Regions from separate parts of the Vibrio sp. YMD68 genome, predicted to be linked through region 1. Evidence: predicted binding sites of a transcription regulator. Region 1 holds the regulator's gene; each other region holds the start of a gene.

Evidence for each region. Region 1 encodes CRP, which controls carbon source genes, mostly activating them, when cyclic AMP is high. Its sites were predicted from a motif close to TGTGANNNNNNTCACA; they were not measured.
Region 2: QF117_RS01570 (glycogen/starch/alpha-glucan phosphorylase) is a predicted target of CRP. The motif match lies at 6,038-6,053, and genes of this name have one in related genera.
Region 3: udp (uridine phosphorylase) is a predicted target of CRP. The motif match lies at 1,124-1,139, and genes of this name have one in related genera.

The regions. Positions count from the first base shown of each region.
Region 1 covers NZ_CP124614.1:237,417-244,829, reverse strand. Annotated here, with positions in the region: gene QF117_RS07060 (TIGR02444 family protein) at 1-85, shown strand, start outside; gene QF117_RS07055 (hydrolase) at 95-1,090, shown strand; gene QF117_RS07050 (YheU family protein) at 1,097-1,309, shown strand; gene QF117_RS07045 (phosphoribulokinase) at 1,438-2,307, shown strand; gene crp (cAMP-activated global transcriptional regulator CRP) at 2,570-3,202, shown strand; gene QF117_RS07035 (DUF1338 domain-containing protein) at 3,364-4,155, opposite strand; gene astD (succinylglutamate-semialdehyde dehydrogenase) at 4,196-5,653, opposite strand; gene astA (arginine N-succinyltransferase) at 5,721-6,740, opposite strand; gene QF117_RS07020 (aspartate aminotransferase family protein) at 6,826-7,413, opposite strand, start outside.
Region 2 covers NZ_CP124613.1:351,597-359,009, forward strand. Annotated here, with positions in the region: gene QF117_RS01550 (methyl-accepting chemotaxis protein) at 1-1,303, opposite strand, end outside; gene QF117_RS01555 (DUF4344 domain-containing metallopeptidase) at 1,501-2,271, opposite strand; gene QF117_RS01560 (YibL family ribosome-associated protein) at 2,530-2,886, shown strand; gene malT (HTH-type transcriptional regulator MalT) at 3,015-5,723, opposite strand; gene QF117_RS01570 (glycogen/starch/alpha-glucan phosphorylase) at 6,230-7,413, shown strand, end outside.
Region 3 covers NZ_CP124614.1:898,991-906,403, reverse strand. Annotated here, with positions in the region: gene QF117_RS10315 (hypothetical protein) at 1-36, shown strand, start outside; gene udp (uridine phosphorylase) at 245-1,003, opposite strand; gene QF117_RS10305 (zinc/cadmium/mercury/lead-transporting ATPase) at 1,281-3,620, opposite strand; gene QF117_RS10300 (MATE family efflux transporter) at 3,704-5,167, opposite strand; gene QF117_RS10295 (CBS domain-containing protein) at 5,244-5,660, opposite strand; gene nrtS (nitrate/nitrite transporter NrtS) at 5,823-6,038, opposite strand; gene moaE (molybdopterin synthase catalytic subunit MoaE) at 6,260-6,721, opposite strand; gene moaD (molybdopterin synthase sulfur carrier subunit) at 6,723-6,968, opposite strand; gene moaC (cyclic pyranopterin monophosphate synthase MoaC) at 6,965-7,413, opposite strand, start outside.

The DNA.
Region 1 (7,413 bases):
ACTCACGCAACGCTACTGCCGTCAACTGGGCGGTGAGCACCTATACCAAGCTTTTTCAGCTCCAGCGCCTTGCGATAAACACTAACGGTCCCCTATGACTCAATTTCATCCAGCTACGGGCATAAAAAACCCGCATCTACAAACCATTGTGCCACGCTTTATACGTAAAAATGCCTTATTTGAACCTATCTGGCAGACGCTAGACACGCCAGACGGTGACTTTGTTGACCTAGCTTGGAGTGAAGATCCGCTATCAGAGAGTGCAATACAAAAGCCCATTTTTGTTCTATTTCACGGATTAGAGGGCAGCTTTTATAGCCCATACGCCAATGGATTAATGCACGCTTTTGCCAAGCAAGGCTGGCTTTCGGTTATGATGCACTTTCGCGGTTGCAGTGGAAAACCGAATAACCTCGCACGAGCGTATCATTCTGGCGAAATAGAAGACGCTCGCTTTTTTCTGAACTACCTAAACATGCGTTTTCCCACCAATCCGAAAGTGTCCGTCGGTATCTCACTGGGTGGCAACATGTTGGTCAACTATCTTGCCCACTACCAAGACAATCCACTGTTGGATGCGGCGACCATAGTATCCGCACCACTGGATCTGTCCGCGTGTTCTGAGCGAATTGAGCAAGGGTTTTCGAAAGTGTATCGGCGTTATTTAGTCTCTTCTTTGAAAAAAAGCGCTCTGCACAAACACCGCCTGCTTAAAGGTGAGCTTGGGCTTTCTTATCAACGTATCAAGCGCATCTCCAAGTTGTATGAATTTGATGAACTGATTACTGCGCCCTTACATGGTTTTGAAAGTGCGCAGAGCTATTATCAACGTTGCTCTGGTATTCATCGATTACAAGACATCACCTTACCCTTGCAGATCATTCATGCCAAAGACGATCCCTTTATGACCCAGGCGGTGATACCGAGTTTCATTTTACCCGATAACATCAATTACCAGTTATTGGAGCATGGCGGCCATGTTGGGTTTATCTCAGGGAGTTTAACGAACCCAGGTTTCTGGTTAGAACAAGTTCTCCCAGATTATTACGAAACATTAAAGCACGCACCATCAAATCAAAACCACGAATAGGCCACTATGATTATTCCTTGGCAACAAATAGAAAACGATACTTTAGACAACCTTATTAAGGAGTTTGTCCTTCGCGAAGGAACCGATTACGGAGAGATTGAATGCTCTTTGCAAGATAAAATTGAACAGGTAAAAACGTTACTTAAAAGCGGCGATGCGACAGTTGTGTTCTCAGAGTTGCATGAAACAGTCGACATAAAAATGCGTAAATCGCTATAGCCTTCTCGCTTTTCGTTTCACTCACTTTACTGGCGTAGACCTTTCCATTTGGCATGCTATAGTGAAACGCTAACGTTAAGATTTATCGAATACTCAACAAGTAAGTTACATTTACGACAAGGTTAGTCATGTCAGCAAAACATCCTATTATCGCGGTAACTGGCTCTTCTGGAGCAGGAACCACCACCACATCAGAAGCGTTTCGCAAAATGTTCAATATGATGAACGTGAAACCAGCGTGGGTGGAAGGTGACAGCTTTCACCGCTTCACTCGACCAGAAATGGATGTGGAGATCCGAAAATCCAGAGAACAAGGTAAACACATCAGTTACTTTGGTCCGCTGGCCAACGACTTTCCTACCCTAGAGGAATTTTTCCGTACTTACGGTAACGAAGGAACTGGGCAGGTACGACGTTATCTTCATACCTTCGATGAAGCGGTCCCTTACAATCAAATGCCCGGCACCTTCACACCGTGGCAAGATTTACCTCAAGACTCAGATGTGCTGTTTTACGAAGGGCTGCATGGTGGCGTTGTCGACGGGGATGTCAATGTTGCCCAACATGTTGATCTACTCATAGGCATGGTTCCGATTGTTAACTTAGAGTGGATTCAAAAGTTTGTTCGAGACACACGAGACCGTGGCCACTCACGCGAAGCCGTCATGGATTCGATTGTTCGATCTATGGATGATTACCTCAATTATATTACCCCTCAGTTTTCTCGCACTCATATTAACTTTCAGCGTGTTCCTACGGTTGATACATCAAACCCACTTAACGCAAAAGGCATCCCTAGTCTGGATGAAAGCTTTGTCGTTATTCGCTTACGTGGCATAAAGAATGTCGACTTCCCATACCTCCTCGCTATGATTGATGGCTCTTTCATGTCACGACATAATACATTGGTGGTACCAGGTGGGAAGATGAGCTTTGCGATGGAACTGATTGCAAGACCAATCCTGCAGCAGCTGATCGAAACCGGGAAAATTGGATAAACTCTCATCAAAGAAGTCGATTACTTTTCATACCGTGATCATGTGCACATTTTTGCGTAAAATAACCGCGTATAGAAGCGATTAAAATCAAGAAATTTGAAGTAAAAAAGGATACTATTCTTAACCGAGATACTAGATAGCTTGCAGCATGAATAACGTGCTCTTATCCTAAGCAGGCTTATTTTAGGCTAGCTGACTGTATGGAAAGCGACAAGCACACCGCGGAAAGCGACAAGCACACCTTCAGAGGAAGTGAGATATTATGGTTTTAGGTAAACCTCAAACAGATCCAACACTAGAGTGGTTTCTTTCACACTGTCATATTCATAAGTACCCTTCAAAAAGCACGCTGATTCACGCCGGCGAAAAAGCCGAAACGTTGTACTACATCGTTAAAGGCTCTGTAGCGGTACTGATCAAGGATGAAGAAGGTAAGGAAATGATTCTTTCTTACCTAAACCAAGGTGATTTTATTGGCGAGCTAGGCTTGTTTGAAGAAGATCAAGAGCGTACTGCATGGGTTCGTGCTAAATCTCCTTGTGAAGTTGCTGAGATTTCTTTCAAGAAATTCCGTCAACTTATCCAAGTTAACCCAGACATTCTAATGCGTCTTTCATCACAAATGGCTAACCGTCTACAAGTGACAAGCCAAAAAGTGGGTGATTTAGCCTTCCTAGATGTGACTGGCCGTATTGCACAAACGCTGCTTAACCTAGCAAAACAACCTGATGCAATGACTCACCCTGACGGCATGCAGATTAAGATCACTCGTCAAGAGATTGGTCAAATCGTTGGCTGTTCTCGTGAGACCGTTGGTCGTATCTTAAAGATGCTAGAAGAACAGAACCTAATTTCTGCACACGGTAAAACTATCGTTGTATACGGAACTCGTTAATTTCTAATGATTAGAAATTGATAAAAATCAGAAAGCCACCCTCAGCAATGTGGGTGGCTTTTTTATGTCTACGGCTAATCAAAACGAAAAACGGTTCTATTGGCTATCAGTACTTTTGACTATCAATACTTTTGGCTATCAATACTTTGTGCATTGAGTTATCAGCTATCAGTGCTTTCAAAAATCTTATCGGCTGAAGCCGCAACAAAACCCGTATAAAGTTCACCATTTGCCATCGGATAACGCTTGGCAAACTCATAAAAGCCACCTGGTATCGTTTTCTTGCCCTCGCTAAATGTCACCTCGACCTTATCGGCCATCGTCGAAGACTGCTCAAGCAGCACATCTGGTGAGCCTTTCACTTCGCCACCCGATTCATTTATCTTAAAACCCGATTGACGAAGATGATCGTTGACGTCTTTCACTTCTGAAAATTGATTGAGTTGATTCACACTCACAGTGAAGTGATTGGCTCCATAGCCATGGGCCGCTAGCCATGCTGCATATTCACTCTCGCTGGCCAATGTTTGGTAATCGGTATCACTTAGATCCCAAAGCCGGCCACCGAACAAGAATTCATGACCTTTCAGCTTACTAGGATCCAATTGCTCAACAAGCTTAGCAACGATCTGTTGTAGCTCACTTGAGCACTCATCCACTTTAAGCTCACTAATAAACACTTTAGGTTGCTTAGGGTCAGGGTGTTCATAGTGTTTGGCAACGAGTTTTTTACTCTCGAACTCATAGTCACCGCATGCCACGTACCCGGCATCTAAGAATGGCTTCGCTAACGTAGCAATCCCAAGAGGGGAAGAATTGAAGGTTCTCAAGGCGATATGGTCATTAATCAAAACGTCCTCTTCGCGCAACAATTTATGCACAATCTCAGCCGATGGGCACAGACGGTCAATATAATCATTCCATAAAGCCGTAAATAAAGTATCCGGTGTCATAACGAGTCCTTAATTCGGTGATTGATATATAAATAGAAAGCTACAGTTCAATCCCTGGGCTAAACGTCGCTGGTAAAAGAGTTTCGTCGCCTTCCATTGAAGCCATTGGATAAGCGCAGTAGTCAGCAGCGTAATAAGCACTTGGCCTTAGGTTGCCCGACGCCCCAGGGCCTCCAAATGGTGCATCACCACTGGCCCCAGTCAACTGTCTGTTACGGTTCACAATACCGGCACGAATGTGGTCAACAAAGTAATCCCATTCGCTGTCGTCAGTTGAAATAAGCCCCGCGGATAATCCAAAGCGAGTGTCGTTAGCCATCTCTACCGCTCGTTCTAGGCTGTCATAGCGAACGACTTGCAATAACGGCCCAAAATATTCTTCATCTGGTAATTCATCGACCGCAGTCACATCTATGATACCTGGTGAAACAAATGCCGCTTCTCCTGCTTTGGCTTCTACCAGACTTTCGCCCCCAAGAGAATGAAGGTTAGCTTGAGCGTGTAAAATAACCTTAGCGGCATCCATCGAGATTTGAGGGCCCATAAATGGCGCAGGTTCAGCAAAAGGTTGATCAACTTTTATTTTTTTTGTGGCCTCAACAAGACGACCGAGCAACACATCCCCTTTCTCACCGTGCGGAACGTAAAGGCGACGAGCACAGGTGCAGCGTTGACCTGCGCTGATGAAAGCAGACTGGATGATGGTATAAACCGTCGCGTCAACATCCCCAAATTGCTCAGAGATCACCATTGGGTTGTTTCCGCCCATCTCTAGTGCCAGCATTTTGCCTGGCTGACCTGCAAATTGGCGGTGTAATACGTGCCCCGTATTGGCACTGCCGGTAAAGAGCACACCGTCAATGCCTTTGGAATCGGCCAGTGCAATCCCTGTTTCTTTGGCACCTTGAACCAGATTAAGCACACCAGCAGGTAAACCTGCCTGTTGCCATAGCTTCATGGCAAACTCACCAATCCACGGCGTTTGCTCTGAAGGTTTAAACACTACCGTGTTTCCCGCCAGCAATGCAGGCACGATGTGACCATTTGGAAGGTGGGCAGGGAAATTATAAGGCCCGAAAACGGCCATCACACCTAATGGTTTATGACGCAGAACGATTTGGTTTCCGGCGGCTTCGCGTCTCGCTTCCCCTGTGCGCTCATGGTATGCGCGGATTGAGATAGCGATCTTTCCAGCCATCGCGCCAGCTTCGGTGCGCGTTTCCCAAATAGGCTTGCCGGTTTCTTTGGCAATAATCTCAGCAATCTCTTCACTGTGTTCTTTTACTTTCTCGGCAAAAGCTAACACCACTTTCTCTCGCTCAGCAAAGCTTCGATTCTTCCATTCAACAAGGGCGCTTCGAGCCGCAGTGACCGCCGATTCCACCTGAGTGGGAGTCGCGCTATCACCCTGCCATATTTGTTGGTTGTTGTATGGGCTTGTTGAAACCATCGCATCGCCTTGTCCTGCGATCCACTCGCCACCAATCCAATGAGTCATAATGAAATCCTTGTACTTTTTACTGAGAAAATTAGGTTACCGAAGAAAAAATTACAGATAAAAACCGTTACTGGGCGAGCATACGCACATAGTCATCCTGAGAAACCTGCAATGCTTTAGCGACATCAGACGCTAAAATCACCGTGTTACTTGCATGGTCATACGCTGCTTTTGCTGCGGTGGCACGGAAGTTCTCAAATGAAGTATTTGATATTAAGTAATGATCAGCACTTGTGTGCTCTGAAATCACCACTTTGGCTCGAAATGAGTGGCGTACTGACTCAATATTTCGAGCATCACACTCTACGGTAGGGCCTGCATCAAAAATATCGACGTAGTTTCGACAGGTGAAGCCTTCACGCTCTAGCAGTTTCAGTGCTGGCAATGTGTTGTCATGAACTTTACCAATCACAGCCTGAGCTTCTTTACTCAGCAAGTTGATATAAATTGGCAGCTTAGGCATCAGATCGGCGATAAAGCCTTTCTTACCAATACCGGTTAAATAATCGGCCATGGTGAAGTCAATCGAGAAGAAATGCTCCTGGAGCCATTGCCAAAATGGGGAGTTTCCTTCGTCATCGGATACCCCACGCATCTCCGCGAATATGGTTTTTGAGAATCGATGTGGGTGTTCCGCCAACATCAAGAATCGACACTTAGACATCAAACGTCCATTCAACCCACCACGAAAACTTGGTCGTAAAAACAGCGTGCAAATTTCAGTACAGCCTGTGTAGTTATTACCAAACGTCAGCAATTTAACCACGTTATTCACGCCCAATTTAGGCGATGCGTGGACCACAGTACTGATGTGATAGGAATAAAAAGGCACATCCCAACCGATAGAAGCTTCCACTCCCGTACAACCTGCCACTTCACCACTTTCACTATCAAAGCCGACCATTAGGTAGCCTTCATCCCCCGGCTCTGTCACGTCGCCTTTTGCAAAGCTGTATTCAGAGTGTTGGATACGATTAGTCAGCAGTTCTTCGTTAACAGGAAGAGATGTAAAACCGTGACCAGATTCCACTGCACAAGTGTGCAAGGCATCGTAGTCAGACATTGAAATGGGACGAATAACCAGCATCGAAATTCCCTCCTGATGCAATAGGGGCTAAAAAGAGTCTCTAGCCCCTGAACGGTATTCAGACGAATACGTATAGGTTGTTAACTTATTTCGAGGTTAACGATGCGATTGCCGCATCAAGCTTAGCAAGCCCTTCTTCGATCTCTTGTGGAGAAATCACCAAAGACGGCGTAAAGCGAACGACATTGGCACCCGCGACCAACACCATAAGCCCATGTTGACCAGCTGCCACTAACACATCACGAGCACGACCTTGCCACTGATCATTAAGTGCAGCGCCTAGTAACAAGCCTTTGCCACGTATTTCAGCAAAGATTTGGTACTTATCATTAATCTTAGCTAATCCCTGACGAAAGAGCGCTTCACGTTCTTTAACACCCGCTAATGTTTCAGGCTGGCTGACAACATCAACCACCGCTTCTGCAACGGCACAAGCAAGTGGGTTACCGCCATAAGTCGAACCATGAGTGCCCACTTTCAGGTGTTCAGCCAACGCTGATGTGGTGAGCATGGCACCAATTGGGAAGCCGCCACCGAGTGATTTCGCCGTGCTCAAAATATCCGGTGTGATTCCTAACCCTTGATAAGCATAGAAATCGCCAGTACGGCCATTGCCGGTTTGAACTTCATCAAAAATAAGCAGAGCGTTGTATTTATCACACAGCTCGCGAAC
Region 2 (7,413 bases), on a different replicon from region 1:
TCTCTTGTGTTCGACTGGCGAGTTTACGGACTTCATCCGCCACGACAGCAAAGCCTCGGCCTTGTTCACCTGCGCGAGCCGCTTCGATCGCTGCGTTAAGCGCTAATAAGTTCGTTTGCTCTGCGATATCTTGGATAACTTCGAGAGAAGAAGAGATATTCTTAACATCACTTTCTAGTCGCGAGATAACATCACTGGCTTGTGACACTTCGAGCGCCAGCTCTCTTACCGAATTTGCCGCAGAGTTAACAATTTGTTGAGCGTCTTTGGCGTGGTTTTCCGCTTCGTTTGCGGATTCAGCGGCATGGCTAGCGTTGTTTGAAATCTCGCCAGCGGTCGTTGTCATCTCTGTCATTGCCGTTGCCACCTGTTCGGTCTCTTCACGCTGCCCTGAGGCGAGTTCATCAACTTGTGCTGCTCGGCTGGACATATCATCGGTTTCACTCACAACCTGCTGCCCAACATCGCTCACATTGCGAATGATATTTTGTAAGCTCTCAACAAAGCGATTGAAATTAGCACTGAGATCGGCGAATTCAGGTATTTTGAAGGTTTCCATTCGGGCGGTCAGATCCGCATTACCACTGGCAAAGGATTTGATAGATTTATCTAAAACATCAATAGGATGCAAAATACTGCGGGTGACGAATATGGCAAACACAGCAACAAGGGCGGCGATCACAACACAGAAAAAGACGATCGCTTCAAGGGTTTCATTGAGTGCATGCTGAGCGGACTCTTGCATTTCAACAATCACCGCATCGATATCATCGGTATAAAAACCAGTCCCGATGACTAAGTCCCACTCTGCAATGAACATTGAATAGCTGAGTTTTGGCAGTGCCACGGTTCCACCTGGTTTCGGGAAGTAGTAGGTGGTGAACTCTCCGGTTTTTGAGTTTTTAATCAGGTCTTGAATTAGGTAATTACCCTGCTGATCTTGCAAGTTAAAGAAGTTATCACCAATGCCCTTGGTTCCTTTACCCACAACGATTCGTACCCCTTTAGAGTCGTAACCAAAGACATAACCAGATTCGCCATATTCTAGCGATTGAAGTGTTGGCAAGGCTTCTTCTAAGGTTGCGCCGCGTTTCAAAAATGGATCGATAGAGGATTTAGCCAGTTCTAGATAGCTGTGTAATTCGGCTTGTTTCATGTTCATCATATTCGAACGAGTCAGTTCGATTTGCTGCTGATTGAACCCCGTGGTTTTTAAATAGGTAAACCACATCATACCAATGGCGATGATCAGCAATGGCACAATGGATAAGATATAGAGTCGATTGCGAATGGATAAATTCATAGTTACTTCCTTGGACGTACGCTGAGGTTTGCTCCCCAGTCGAAATAATTGTTAATTGTTGTCTTTAAGATTAGACAAAGTTGACGCCGTTGGGCAAAAATCGATCGGTTATTGGTCTCTGTATCACAGAGAAGTTTCTTTCTTGCTCTCATTACATAGAAAAGTGAGCAATTTCAGTCAGTCACGGCTTTTGAATATTATCTATCCTGACCGAGATAGTAGTGCCAGTTTTGGGAAAGATTTTGATATTCAAACTCGCAAAACTCTTGCCGCTCGGATAGGTAATCCGGTTCAACTTCGTCAAGTAAATTCTGATGGGTTTTAGGGTCACTGCCGTAGACTAAGCATAAGGTGGAAAAATAGCGCTGAAGGTCAAAGCTATGTTCATCAATGTATTCACCAAAATCGTAGTAGTCGGGCCGATCGTCAGATTCAAATGCGAACATATCGGCGGCGCTAATAGCAATATCTGCCCCGTTATCAATGTATTCAATCAACATAATCGTGGCAAAGTTATCGACCGCATCTTCTTCTTTGCCCAATATTGGAATGTTCTGGTCATGGATATAAGCATGCCCAGCTTCATGAAGTAGAGTATGAAATAAGGTATCAATCGCGCCCTGTTGGGCAGGTTTGTTAAAACGTTTCTGGTAGTCATTTTTGGTAAAGTATTGCAGGGATTGTTGATAAAACGGGTAAGGGATGGATACCTGATGAAGCTCTGGGTCGTAAAGTGGGCCATCGTCACTTCCGTATTGAATAACTAGGGTTTTATTGAAAGAGAAATGAGAGTTTGCAAGCTCAGAGACGAGTTCGTTGATTCCGCTTTCTTTGATGGCTTGCCGTGCGTATTTGTCTTGATCTGTGGCGGGGGTTAGATAGTCGATGGTGATGGAATCTTTTGCGGCTAATGGGGTGGATACCATTAACAGTGCGGTTGCTAATACTGAGAGAATTCGGTCATGCATGCTCTACCATCCTTGTTATGAATGCGGTCTAGTCAGTTTAGTGGATTCTGCGTAATTAATTCAGCTCATTTATTCTGTTTAGGGTTGGGGGAGTGTTTGTTTCAACCTTTCTATCTATGTCTGTATGCGTTGATTGTTGGAAATTTACCGTCAAGAAGAAAGAGAATAGTGATGGAAAAACCATAGAATAACGATCTATGGGTTGGTAGTAGAATGTGATATACTCCGCGCCCAAAGTTCATCCAAGAGTCATGAGTCATGAGTTCAAAAAAAGAAGTACAGCAATTAAATCACCGCCTAGATAAGTGTAAGTTTAAGTTAGATGCGGCGAAATCTCGTGGCGATCAGGCTATGATCTCAAAATTTACGGATGAAATTGAGAAAATTAACAAAAAGATCGCCCAACTTAAACACAAGCAAGATTACGATCTTAACAAAGAGCGTAAAGACCTATCCGATATGCCGTTCTCTCGTGAAATTACCAAAGCTGAACAGGCGGATATGGGCAAGTTGAAAAAATCCGTAAAAGGGTTAGTGGTTGTTCACCCAATGACGAAACTGGGTAAGGCATTACGTTGTGATGTGATGACAGGGTTTGCACCTAAGAAATTCTAGTCTCATTTGATGTGATGTTTATTGTTTAAAAAGATCGATGCAGAAACGCCCAAACAAGAGATAACTTGTTTGGGCGTTTTTTTTGGGTGGATCTACAATTGGGTGTGTCTACAAGCAGAAGGGTGAGTTTAAAACCCCATCAGTTGCAGTAAATGTTCGGCGGTTCTTATTGCTTCTTTACGATTAGCAATATTGAGCTTTTGATACAAATTTCGAATGTGGGTTTTAATGGTGGTTCCTGCCACATCCAGTTCTTGGGCTATTTGCTCATTACTAAACCCTGAATAGATCAGTCCTAAGACTTGCCATTCACGCTGGGTGAGAGGGCTAGTCCTAACCAGTTCGGGAATGTTGGGATGATTCACTAACTTCTCGACAAACTCTTCATCAAAGTGAACCGATCGGCTGCGTTGAGTTGTTGAAATATCTTTGGTGAGTTGTTGCGCACGGTGGCGTTCAAGATCGCCCAGTTCAGATTTCGTGCTGAGTTTTTCAAGTAGGTGGCCAATCTTTCCACCGTCGATAAGAAAGTTACCCAAAATCCCAGTTTGATTCGTTAACTCTAGAGCTTGCTTCAACTTATCTTTGGCTTGATCTTCATCCCCTTGTTTTACCGAGAGAACACCTTCCACAATGAGATTTCTATTTCTGTCAGTGAGGAGGTGCGCTTTTTGGGCTTGTTCTTGAATGAAATCGAGCGTTTTTTGCGCGTTGTCTGTTTCCCCTAGGTTGATATAAGCCCGTGCGATATTACGCCATTGAAGTTGTGTAAAGTGATTGCACGCTTCTTCGGGCCTTACTGCGGTATCGAGCCACTGACGAATCGCGTCTTTATCGCCACGCGCTTGCCAAAATAAGATCAATGAAAGCGATGCGTTCGCTGTCCAATCAACGTGGTAGGTTGATTGCTTTAACAGATGAACGATTTGGTCGATAAATTTGGCGGCTTTATCCAGTTCACCTCGTCCAATAGTGATACGTGCCAGCATGGAGTAGCTGTGCAGATGCTTACTTGGATCGTGTTTACCTAACACATGTAGCCCTTTATAAGCACACTCTTCGGCCTCATCTAGTCGATTCCAACACCAAAAGACTTGAGCGCGTAAACGCAGCAAAAACTCGTGCATCGGCACTTGCTGAAGTTGCTGCTCTTCAACCAATTTAAACGCGTTGTCTTGTACTTCAAAAGCCGCCTGAACATAGCCTTGAGCGATTAAGATTTCACTTTGCTGCAGCATGGCCCATAGTGCTTGGTGGTAAACCTGATATTGACGGGCCAGCTTTTCTGTTTGCTGCATCATGGGTAACGCTCGGCTCAAGTGGCCGGTCACGTGATTGACTTCCCCAACGACAGAGGTCGCGACAATTCGGCTGCGGTAGACCGTATGATCAAGTTGGCTCAAGGCCAGTTCCGCCAGTTCCAGTGCTTTTTGTGGCTCATTTCGGTTAATCGCGACTTGCGCTCGCAATGCGTTAAACTCGCCTTGTTCTTTGGTTGTCGGGGTCACGTTGTACAGTGGCATCTGCTCATCAGCTTTGGCGAGCAAATCACCTACATCATTATATCGGTGCTGACTTTGTGCTAACCAGGCTTCCAACATACACAGCTTTGGTTCGGTATAGAGTTGAGTAGGCTCAAGTGTTTTAATCGCTCGTTCAAGTGTTTGTAACTCTCCTTGGTTGAACATTTTCCAACCATAGCTGGTTAAAATGGTTGCCACGAGCTCGCTGTCTTTGGCTTTTTGCGCATGTTGCAATGCTTGGTGTGGTGACTCTAGTTTCAACCAGGCTTGTGCGGCGGTTTTATGCAAATGTTGCTCTTGCTGAGGAATGCGAGCCATGCGTTCATGGGCGAGAAACTCGGCGAATAAATTGTGGAATCGGTACCAGTTTTTCTCGTCTTCAAGCGGGTAAATAAATAACCCATAGCGATTTAAAGACTCGATCATGCTGAGTGCATCGTCTCGCTGAGTCAGTGCACAGACGAGCTGATCGTTGAAATGATCCAGTACCGAACATTGTAATAAGAACTGCCTTGTTTCCTGGTCAAGCAAGTCGAACACTTCTTCTACCAAATAATCCCATAAATGAGCGTGATTAAACTGCGATACAGACTCTGCTGATTGGGCCAATGTTCGTTTTTGATGCTGAGCTTGGAGCGCAATTAATTGCAGGGCGGATGGCCAACCTTCAACGTAGGTTTGCAGGTTCTTTGCCGTGTCCGTATCAATACCATCGGTGACTCGCTGGTTAAAGAATCGTGTGGTTTCTTCCGTATCAAAAGCCAGTAACTCATTGCCAATTTCAATCATCAGATCGCGCACACGTAGGTTAGCGGTTCCTAATGGCGGCGCTGCTCGGCTCGTCACTACAAGGGTTAGATTTTCAGGCATATGCTTGAGGAAAAACCGCATCGCTTCATGGATCTCATCATCCGAGATCAGATGGTAATCATCGAGTACGACGTAACATTCCTGGTGAAAATTTGAAAGTTCGGCAAAGACTTCGCTAAAGAGAGAGTGAAGAGAAGAAAACTGGCGTTTCTCTGCCAAGGTTTGCGCATTTGGGCAAGCGTTATTGGTGCTTTTGTTGAGTGCTTGTAAAAGATAGTTGATGAAGCGAAACGGATCGTTATCACTTTCATCAATGCTGTACCAACCAACATGAGACTTGTCGGAAAGCCATTGAGAAGCCATGGTGGTTTTTCCGTAGCCAGCAGGCGAACGAAAAAGAACCAGCTTATAGCAAGGCGCTTGTTGTAATAGATCCAGGACTCTAGGTCGAACAATCGCATTATGAAGTCGACCAGGTCGAGTTAATTTCGATGGAATCCACATATTTCTAATCCGTTGTCATGATGGTTATGGAGCCGATAGGTTGGATACTAACGGAACTCATCAATGACCGTTATTGATCCCACCCCGTTTTTTTAAGGGGATCGCTTCAAATTTACTACTACGCCCCATAAATGTGACGATAGTCACTTATTGTTCGTTTGTGATGTGTAATGAAAATGTAATTTGTACGAAAAATCATGAAACTTGCATCATTCGAGGAGAAACTATGAGAACTATTTCTCATTTTGTATCAATAGTGAAACTCGGGTTGATACTTTTTTAATGAATACAGAGTAGGGTAAACAGCTAGAGTGTGTGAGGTGAATCACGACTGATTTGTCATGCACAGCGATTATTGAGATTTAGATCACCGCTCATAGTGGGGTACGCCCTCTACGCCCTAACTTCTCCTCCTCTTCATCATAATAACTAGGAGGATGTTTAGAATACTGTGTAGATGCACGATATGTCTCAGATGGATTTAACCAATAAGTGAGATTTCTCTAATGAAACCTACTCAACAAAAGAATTTCGATAAAAACGCATTTCAAGAAAGCGTTAAGAAACATTTATCTGCAACCTACGCAACAACCGTTGAAACAGCAGACAGTCGCGCATGGTACCTGGCAATGGGTCGTGCTCTTGCAGAGCTAACGACTTTTGACCTGTTAGAAACTGAAAATGACGAAAAAATTAAGAACGCAAAAAGTGTTAACTACCTTTCACTCGAGTTTTTGATTGGCCGCCTTACAGGTAACAACCTGATCAGCATGGGTCTATACGAGAAAATTACTCACGCGATGGAAGAGCTAGGTCAAAACCTAACTGACCTTTTAGAAGAAGAGCGCGACCCATCACTAGGTAATGGTGGTCTTGGTCGTCTTGCTGCTTGTTTCATGGATTCTTGTGCCGCTCAAGAATACCCAACAGTCGGTTACGGTCTTCACTACGAATACGGTCTATTCAAACAGTCTTTCCAAGACGGCCGTCAACAAGAAGCACCAGACGCATGGCGTGGTGTTGAAGGTTACCCGTGGGAAGTCGCTCGTCCAGAACTTGCACAACACATTGGTTTCTACGGCCACGTTGATGTTGAATACATCGACGGAAAAGAAGTGCGTACTTGGGTTCCAGGTATGGAAGTAAAAGCAATGCCTTGGGATCTGCCTATCGTAGGTTACGAGTCAAATACGGTTTACCCGCTGCGTCTATGGGAATGTCAGGCAATCGCTCCTTTCTCACTCGCAAGCTTTAACAACGGTGATTACTTCGAAGCGCAACACTCGCTAATCGATGCAGGTAACATCACTAAAGTACTTTATCCGAACGACAACCACGAGAAAGGCAAAACTCTGCGTCTAATGCAGCAGTACTTCCACTCAGCAGCGTCGGTTCGCGATATTCTACGTCGTCACGAAGCGGCTGGTTTCTCTCTAGAAGATCTGCCTAAGCAAGAAACGATTCAGCTGAATGATACGCACCCAACGATTGCGATTCCTGAACTCATGCGCATCTTGATTGACGAGAAAGGTTTATCTTGGGACCAAGCTTGGGAAATCAGTGCACATACGTTTGCATACACGAACCACACGCTGCTTCCAGAAGCACTAGAAACTTGGTCTGAATCTCTGATCAACCGCCTTCTTCCACGTCACATGGAAATCATTTTTGAAATCAACCACCGCTTCAT
Region 3 (7,413 bases), 660 kb from region 1:
CTTCCAGCGTTAGAAACGTCGCAAGAGTGCCAGTAGATGGATGATAGGGCCATCAAATTCATTCCATAGCTAACGCAAAAGTTATCCTGAGATGAAGTCAAGATCCCAACCCAACTCATGGTTGGGATCTTTATCTATCTGTAAGTCTAATGACGTTTTCTACTTTACGTTATCCGCGACCAATAGAAAAAACCACCGATATCAGATCGGTGGTTTCAAATGTATGACTGTAATTACGTATTATTTAGAGCATGTTACGTGCTGCTGCAACCACAACCTTAATAGAACGCGCTTCGGTTTCTTTTAGTGTGGCATGATCTGGAATTTCTTTTTGAGTACGGTTGATGATAACACCCGCGACACAACCAGCTTTTAGACCAGAGCTTGCACACATGGTCAGTAGTGTTGCAGATTCCATCTCAAAGTTCAGTACGCCCATATCTTGCCACTCTTGCATAGAGCCTTGGAAACGCTTCACTACGCGTCCAGAGAACGTATCGTAACGCTCTTGTCCTGGGTAGAAAGTATCACTTGACGCAGTAACCCCCATATGAACTGTAGCACCAGATTCTTCAACGGCAGCTTTCATTGCCGTCGCGACATCAAAATCGGCAACCGCTGGGAACTCCATTGGTGCAAAGTGCAAGCTAGCACCATCAAGGCGAACTGAGCCAGTTGATACAATCATGTCTCCAACATTCACATGCGGTTGAATAGCACCAGTAGTACCAACGCGTAAGAAAGTACGAACACCAAGCTGTGCAAGCTCTTCGACTGCGATAGAGGTTGATGGACCACCAATACCTGTTGAACAAACGACAACCGGTTTTCCATCTAACTCGGCACGATAAAGCGTGTATTCACGATGACTTGCTAGAAAGACTGGGTTGTCCATTTCTTCAGCAATTTTTTGTACACGCGCAGGGTCACCTGGGATGATAGCAAGTGTTGCACCATTTAAATCAGCTTCTGTAATACCTAAGTGGAAAACGGCTTGAGACATATATCACTCCTTTTGCAGCTTGTTCAGCTATTCATTCAACGCATAACTACACTGTAGTTTAGTTGGTAACGTTATTAAATTAATCACCTCGCAACTGTAGCGAACCTAACCTCAACAAAGAGTGATCGATTTCACACCAAAAGATGATAGATTGTGTGATATTTCATAGAAAATCGGTTTGCATCACACTTTAAGTTGCTTTTATTGCATTGATTGCACATGAAAATGCCCACTTATTAGAAAAGTGGGCATTTTTATTTCAAGGACAAAAGCAGCATCAAGATGACTGAGAATCTATCGCATTAGATGGCTTAAATTTTAGCAGACGCAATGCATTGAGTGTCACTAAAGCGGTTGCTCCGCTGTCGGCTAGCACCGCAACCCAAAGACCGGTAATGCCAAGTAGACTCGTCACCAAAAATATCGACTTTAAACCCAACGCCAAAACCACATTTTGCCTGATATTATTTAGAGTTGCTCTGGATAACTCAATCATACTCGGCAACTCCACCAAGCGATTATGAGTAATCGCAGCATCCGCCGTTTCTAAGGCAACATCGGTGCCTCCTCCCATAGCAATACCGATACTGGCGGCTTTCATGGCTGGAGCATCATTAATACCATCCCCTACCATGGCAACATGACGGGTCTGTGAAAGCTCTTCAACATAACCCACTTTATCTTGCGGAAGTAAGCTGGCTTTATAATCGATACCAATCATCGCACTGATGGCGAGGGCGCTACGAGGGTTGTCACCAGTGAGCATAATTGAATTAATGCCTAATGAGTTAAGGTAACTGACCGCCTGCCTCGCATCCTCTCGTAATGTATCTTGCCAGGCGATAATGCCAATACAGTTCACTGTCTCCATGTTTGACGAGGTGTTTAGAGCCACGACAACGGTTTTCCCTTCGCTCTCTAAGGCTTCAACCTTGCTCATGACCTCCTTATCAAGGTCAATATCTAGCTTGCTCGGGGCGCACATTTGGTACTGTTCACCTGCGACATTTCCTCTGACGCCACTGCCTAACAAGGTCTGTTTTTCGGTCGCTTCTGGCAACGCTACACCGAGTTGCTTTGCTCGATTGACTAACGAAACAGCCAATGGGTGACTTGATCCAACTTCAATTGCTCCGACTACCTCTAATAGCGATGTCTCCTGCCAACCATTAAGGGCAATCACGTTGGTGACTTCAGGTTTTCCTTTGGTCAAAGTCCCCGTTTTATCAAACGCGACCGTTTGTACTTTACCCAGTTGTTCGAGCGCCGATCCACCTTTAATCAACGCACCGCGACGAGCCGCCGCTGCCAAACCCGAGGTAATCGCTGCTGGAGTAGAAATCACTAATGCACACGGGCAAGCGATAAGAAGTAAAGCCAACCCTCGGTAGACCCAAGTTTCCCAAGGTTGGGAAAATATTAAAGGAGGCAGGGTAATCACCGCTAAGGCGACCACCATCATCAGAGGCGTATACCATCGGCTGAATTTATCTAAAAAGCGCTCCAATGGTGCTTTGCGAGATTCCGCTTCTTCAATTAAATGCAAAATTCGATCAATGGCGTTTTCACCTTGTTTGGAGGTGATGGTGAAGCGCACCACTCTATCTACTACGACCGCCCCAGCCATCACGGGAGCACCTTGGTAACGCTCGACAGGAATCGATTCTCCAGTTAATGCGCTTTCATCAAAACTTGCGGATGCATCATGAAGCATCCCATCAGCGGGTAATCTGGCCCCAGGGGAGACTTCAATCACATCACCGGGATTCAGCTCAGTGGCGGCGACGTCAACTCGTTCACCATCAATAATTTTGACCGCCGTTTCAGGCACAAGAGCCATTAATGCTTGAACACCGCTGCGTGCTCGGGATGCAGCAAACGCCTCTAAACGTTCACCCACCAAGAATAAAAGCAGCACCATCGCCGCTTCAACCGTTTCACCAAGATACAGTGCCCCAATGGCCGCGACACTCATCAAGGTTTCAATGGAAAATGGGGTGCCAGACTGCGCCAAGTTGAATGCTTTTTTCCCAATTGGATACAAACCCGTTAAACAAGTTAGGATAAATAGCCACTCACTCACAAAAGGAGCAATCGGCTTGATTGAAGCCGCTACTAGCATCGCAAGGGCGATAAAAAGTATTTTTGAATTTTGTTTTATGACGGGCAGCCAACCGCTAGGGATTTCTACTTTTGATGGGCTTGCTGTTGAAGAGAGCGCAAATCCTGCGTGAATAACCGCCCGCTCAATATGACTCACCACGTCGGGATCACTATATCTTACGACCAGTTTTTCAGTGGCAAATAAGACCTTGGATTCCAAAATGCCTTCCAGCTTATTGACCGCTTTTTCTACCTTTCTTGCGCAGGAGGGGCAATCCATCCCTTCGACTTTCCAGCTCTGGGTTAAGGGGTCTGATGTAAACGGACTGGACTCACTTTCCTCATCATTTGGACCTGAACCGCTCTCACATTCGTTAGAACTGCAGCAGCCCGTATCGGATGTTGATACGCTTGCCATCTTAATGGAAGTCATCTTGGGGCTTGAGCAAGAACCTTTTAATGGTGTCACTGACCCGACCTTGCCTGAACGACACGCGTGATGTTTTGTGCACATAGTGTTTTCTCCTTATCATGTTCATAAAGAGTATAAACCTTTGAGTCGACTCCAAGGTCAAAGGTTTATTTCACTTTTTAGCCTTATTTTTCTTTCTTTTTAAGGGCATCCATCATCTCCTTTTCAACAACAGGATCATCAATAAGAACAGCATCATGCGAGCAAAATGGTTGTGAATTGACCGTCGCATAAGCCGGCGTTTCTTCATCAACTTCTTGCCCTTGCATTATGCCTGCGATGTGCTTTCTCAGCATATAAACGGCAATAAGACCAAAGACAACGGTACCCACCGCTTGTCCATAAAGTACCCCTAACGCGCCAAACCATTGTGCACCAATATAGACAAAAGGCAGTGTCCCTATCGTTGCTTTACCTAAATTCAGAGCCGTTGAGTACAGTGGTTTACCCAGATTATTAAACGATGTGTTCGCCACAAATAGTGTTCCATTGAAGACAAAGCTAATGGCGATATATGTACAAAAAGCGGCCACAATAATCTCAGCGTCGCCTTCTAAGCTGAAAGCTACAACAATAAAGTCTTGGATAAAATACAAAATCAGGCAAACCAATAAGGTATACGTGGTGGTGACAATCAATGAGTTGTTTAAGGTTTCTTTTACTCGGTCAAAACGTTCTGCCCCATAGTTTTGCCCGATAATGGGACCAACCGCCCCAGAAAGCGCGAAAATCACCGCAAAACATACGGGTATTAATCGGCCAATAACCGCATAACCCGCTACATAGTTCTCACCAAACTGAGCAATAAAAGTCGTCACTATCGCGTTACCGACGGGCGTGGCAATATTGGTAATGATTGCGGGGATGGCAATGGCTAAAATCACTTTTAGTGTTCTTTGCAGATCAGAAGCCGATGGCTTGCCAACCAAATCATGAACCTTGATGAGTGGGTACAATGAAAAATACAAAACGGTAAATCGGGCAACCACCGACGCAATTGCGGCTCCTTCAATATTCCACCCAAACCCAAAAATAAATAAGGGATCTAAGATCGCATTGACGATTCCGCCAGAAAGCGTTGCCCACATCGAACGTTTTGCATCACCCGCAGCTCTTAATCCTGCACCAGCGGCCATCGCTAGAGCTATAACAGGGCCACTTGGAATGATTATTTGCAAGTAAGCTTGTGCCCTTTCAGCGGCAACGCCCTTAGCCCCAATCAAGCTTAATAGCTCAGGGATATAGATGAACATCAGCGCTGAAACCATTGAGCTGATGATAAATGCAGTCGTCAGAATAGAGGCACTGAGTTGGCGTGCGTATTGACGCTGTTTAGAACCAATCGCTTTAGAGACCAAAGCCCCCATAGCAATCGATGTACCAATGGATATTGACGTAGAAAAAAACACTAAACTGCCCGCAAAGCCAACCGCAGCGGCGAGTTCTACTTGACCAAGCATACTGATGAACAGCATGTCGAGGAGATCAACCACGAACAGCGCCATCAAACCCACGGATCCTGCTCCTGACATCACTAGGATATGTCTCATGGTTGAGCCGGTGACAAATTTAGCGCTCTGATCTGACATTCAATCTCCCTTAAAACAACAAAGGCGCATTATGCGCCTTACATTTTGTTACTTAATCATAGACTGAGACAAACTATCACACCGGATGTTTAAAGCAATCATCAATGCTTTTTCCGATTGCTCGTAAGACATCACGTCGACTAATAATGCCTACCAACTTCCCATTATCAATCACAGGGTAGACTTTAGGCTTGCCTACTTTCATTTTGTCGGCCATTTCGATGATCGTGGTTTCTGGAGACACCGAGAGCACTTCTTTGTGCATGCAGTCACTCACTAAATGCGTGTCTTGACAGAAATAACTGACCTTAACCAATTTATCGAGCAGATCCTGCTCGGACAGGAAGCCAATGACTTTCTCTTCTGAATCAATAACTGGGCCACCAAGGTGCGTGCATTTCATTACTTTCTGTAAAGCCACACTCAACGACATATCAGGTGTAAAGGTAACAGCCTGAAGGGTCATGTAATCTTTTACTCTTTGTGATTCCATCGTCTACTCCTTAAGCGACAACTTTTATTGCGTATAAGGTAATTGTTGTCTAATTTCATGATTTTACTAAATCAATTTCACCTATTTTTACAATAGTTTTTATCTATAAGGTCTCCAACAAGTGCCCCAGCCCCTATACGGCCTCGATTGTCACTCCATCGTTCACGAACTCTTTTCTTGTTCTTGAGCCATATCTTTCATTGTAATAATGCTACTAATCAGAGAAACGCCAAAAGGGACACAATAAGTCAACGCAGCTTTTATCCAGTGTATTGTTGAAGCATGAAAAAAAGCATCATACTGATTGATAACATTTAAAAGCGTTCCAACAATGAGTGCAATATAGAGCGCTCGCTTTATGACTTTGCTATTGACCACGCAGTGATGCTCCTTTGCTTTATGTTGATTGTTTCCTAGCCCTTGCTTCTTGCACCTAGCTTAGCGACGGCAGGTTAAGAATGATTTTTACCTATTTTAGTATGGCAAAAATTTACACTGTGGGAGAAGAATCATGCCGAACCTTGGCAACAAGATCATAAAAGGCCAACCTAAGTTAGCCTTTTACATGAATCTGAATGGAGAGTAGTCAGTTAATGGATCTACTGTTTATCTTCCCACCTTAAAGCGGCTTGCGTATCTGAGTCTCTCGACTCGACCCAGCGAGTCGCCTGCGTGGTTCTTTCTTTTTTCCAAAATGGAGCTTTAGTCTTCAAGTAATCCATGATGAATTCACACGCTTCAAACGCCGCACCTCTATGTGCGCTAGAAACCCCAACAAAGACGATCTGATCGCCAATATCCAAATCACCGACTCGATGGATCACACTGAGCGCCAACAGCGGCCAACGCTCCTCTGCTTTATCACAAATTTCGGTGAGTGCTTTCTCTGTCATCCCAGGATAATGTTCAAGAGACAGCCCCGTCACGTTATCTCCTAAGTTCATATCACGCACTTTACCAATGAAGGTCACCACTGCGCCAGACTCCGTCCCTTGAGATAACTTTTCATATTCATCAGCAACCGAGAAGTCTGTCTGTTGCACACTAATGCGATTATCCATATTAGCCCCCAGTGACCGGAGGAAAAAAGGCCACTTCATCGCCATCTGAAATCGTTGACTCTAGAGGTACAATAGACTGGTTCACGGCGGCTAATAATTTACCCTGCTCTAAAGCCATGTCCCACTTTCCCTCTTGCTGAGACAGGTGAGCACGCACTTGCTCTACTGTGTCAAAATCCCCAGACAGGTCTAAATAATCAACGCCCACCAGCTCGCGGGTTTGTGCAAAAAAGAGAACTTTAATCATGATTCCACCTTGAAGTGTCCTGATTTACCACCGCTTTTTTCGAGTAAACGAACATGTTCAATGACGATGTCTTTTTGAACCGCTTTACACATATCATAGATAGTTAATGCCGCGACAGAAGCCGCTGTGAGTGCTTCCATTTCAACGCCGGTTTTACCCGCTAATTTACACACAGATTCGATGCGGACTTTGCTCTCCGACTCCATCGCCTCTAACTGCACTTCCACTTTTGACAATAACAGTGGATGACAAAGAGGAATCAAATCCCAGGTTTTCTTTGCCGCTTGAATGCCCGCGATACGCGCCGTTGCAAATACATCACCTTTGTGGTGCTGCCCCGAAATAATCAAATTAAGCGTTTCTGGTGCCATCGAAACAAAAGCTTCCGCTCTTGCTTCTCTTACTGTTTCGGCTTTGGTAGAGACATCAACCATATTGGCTTCAC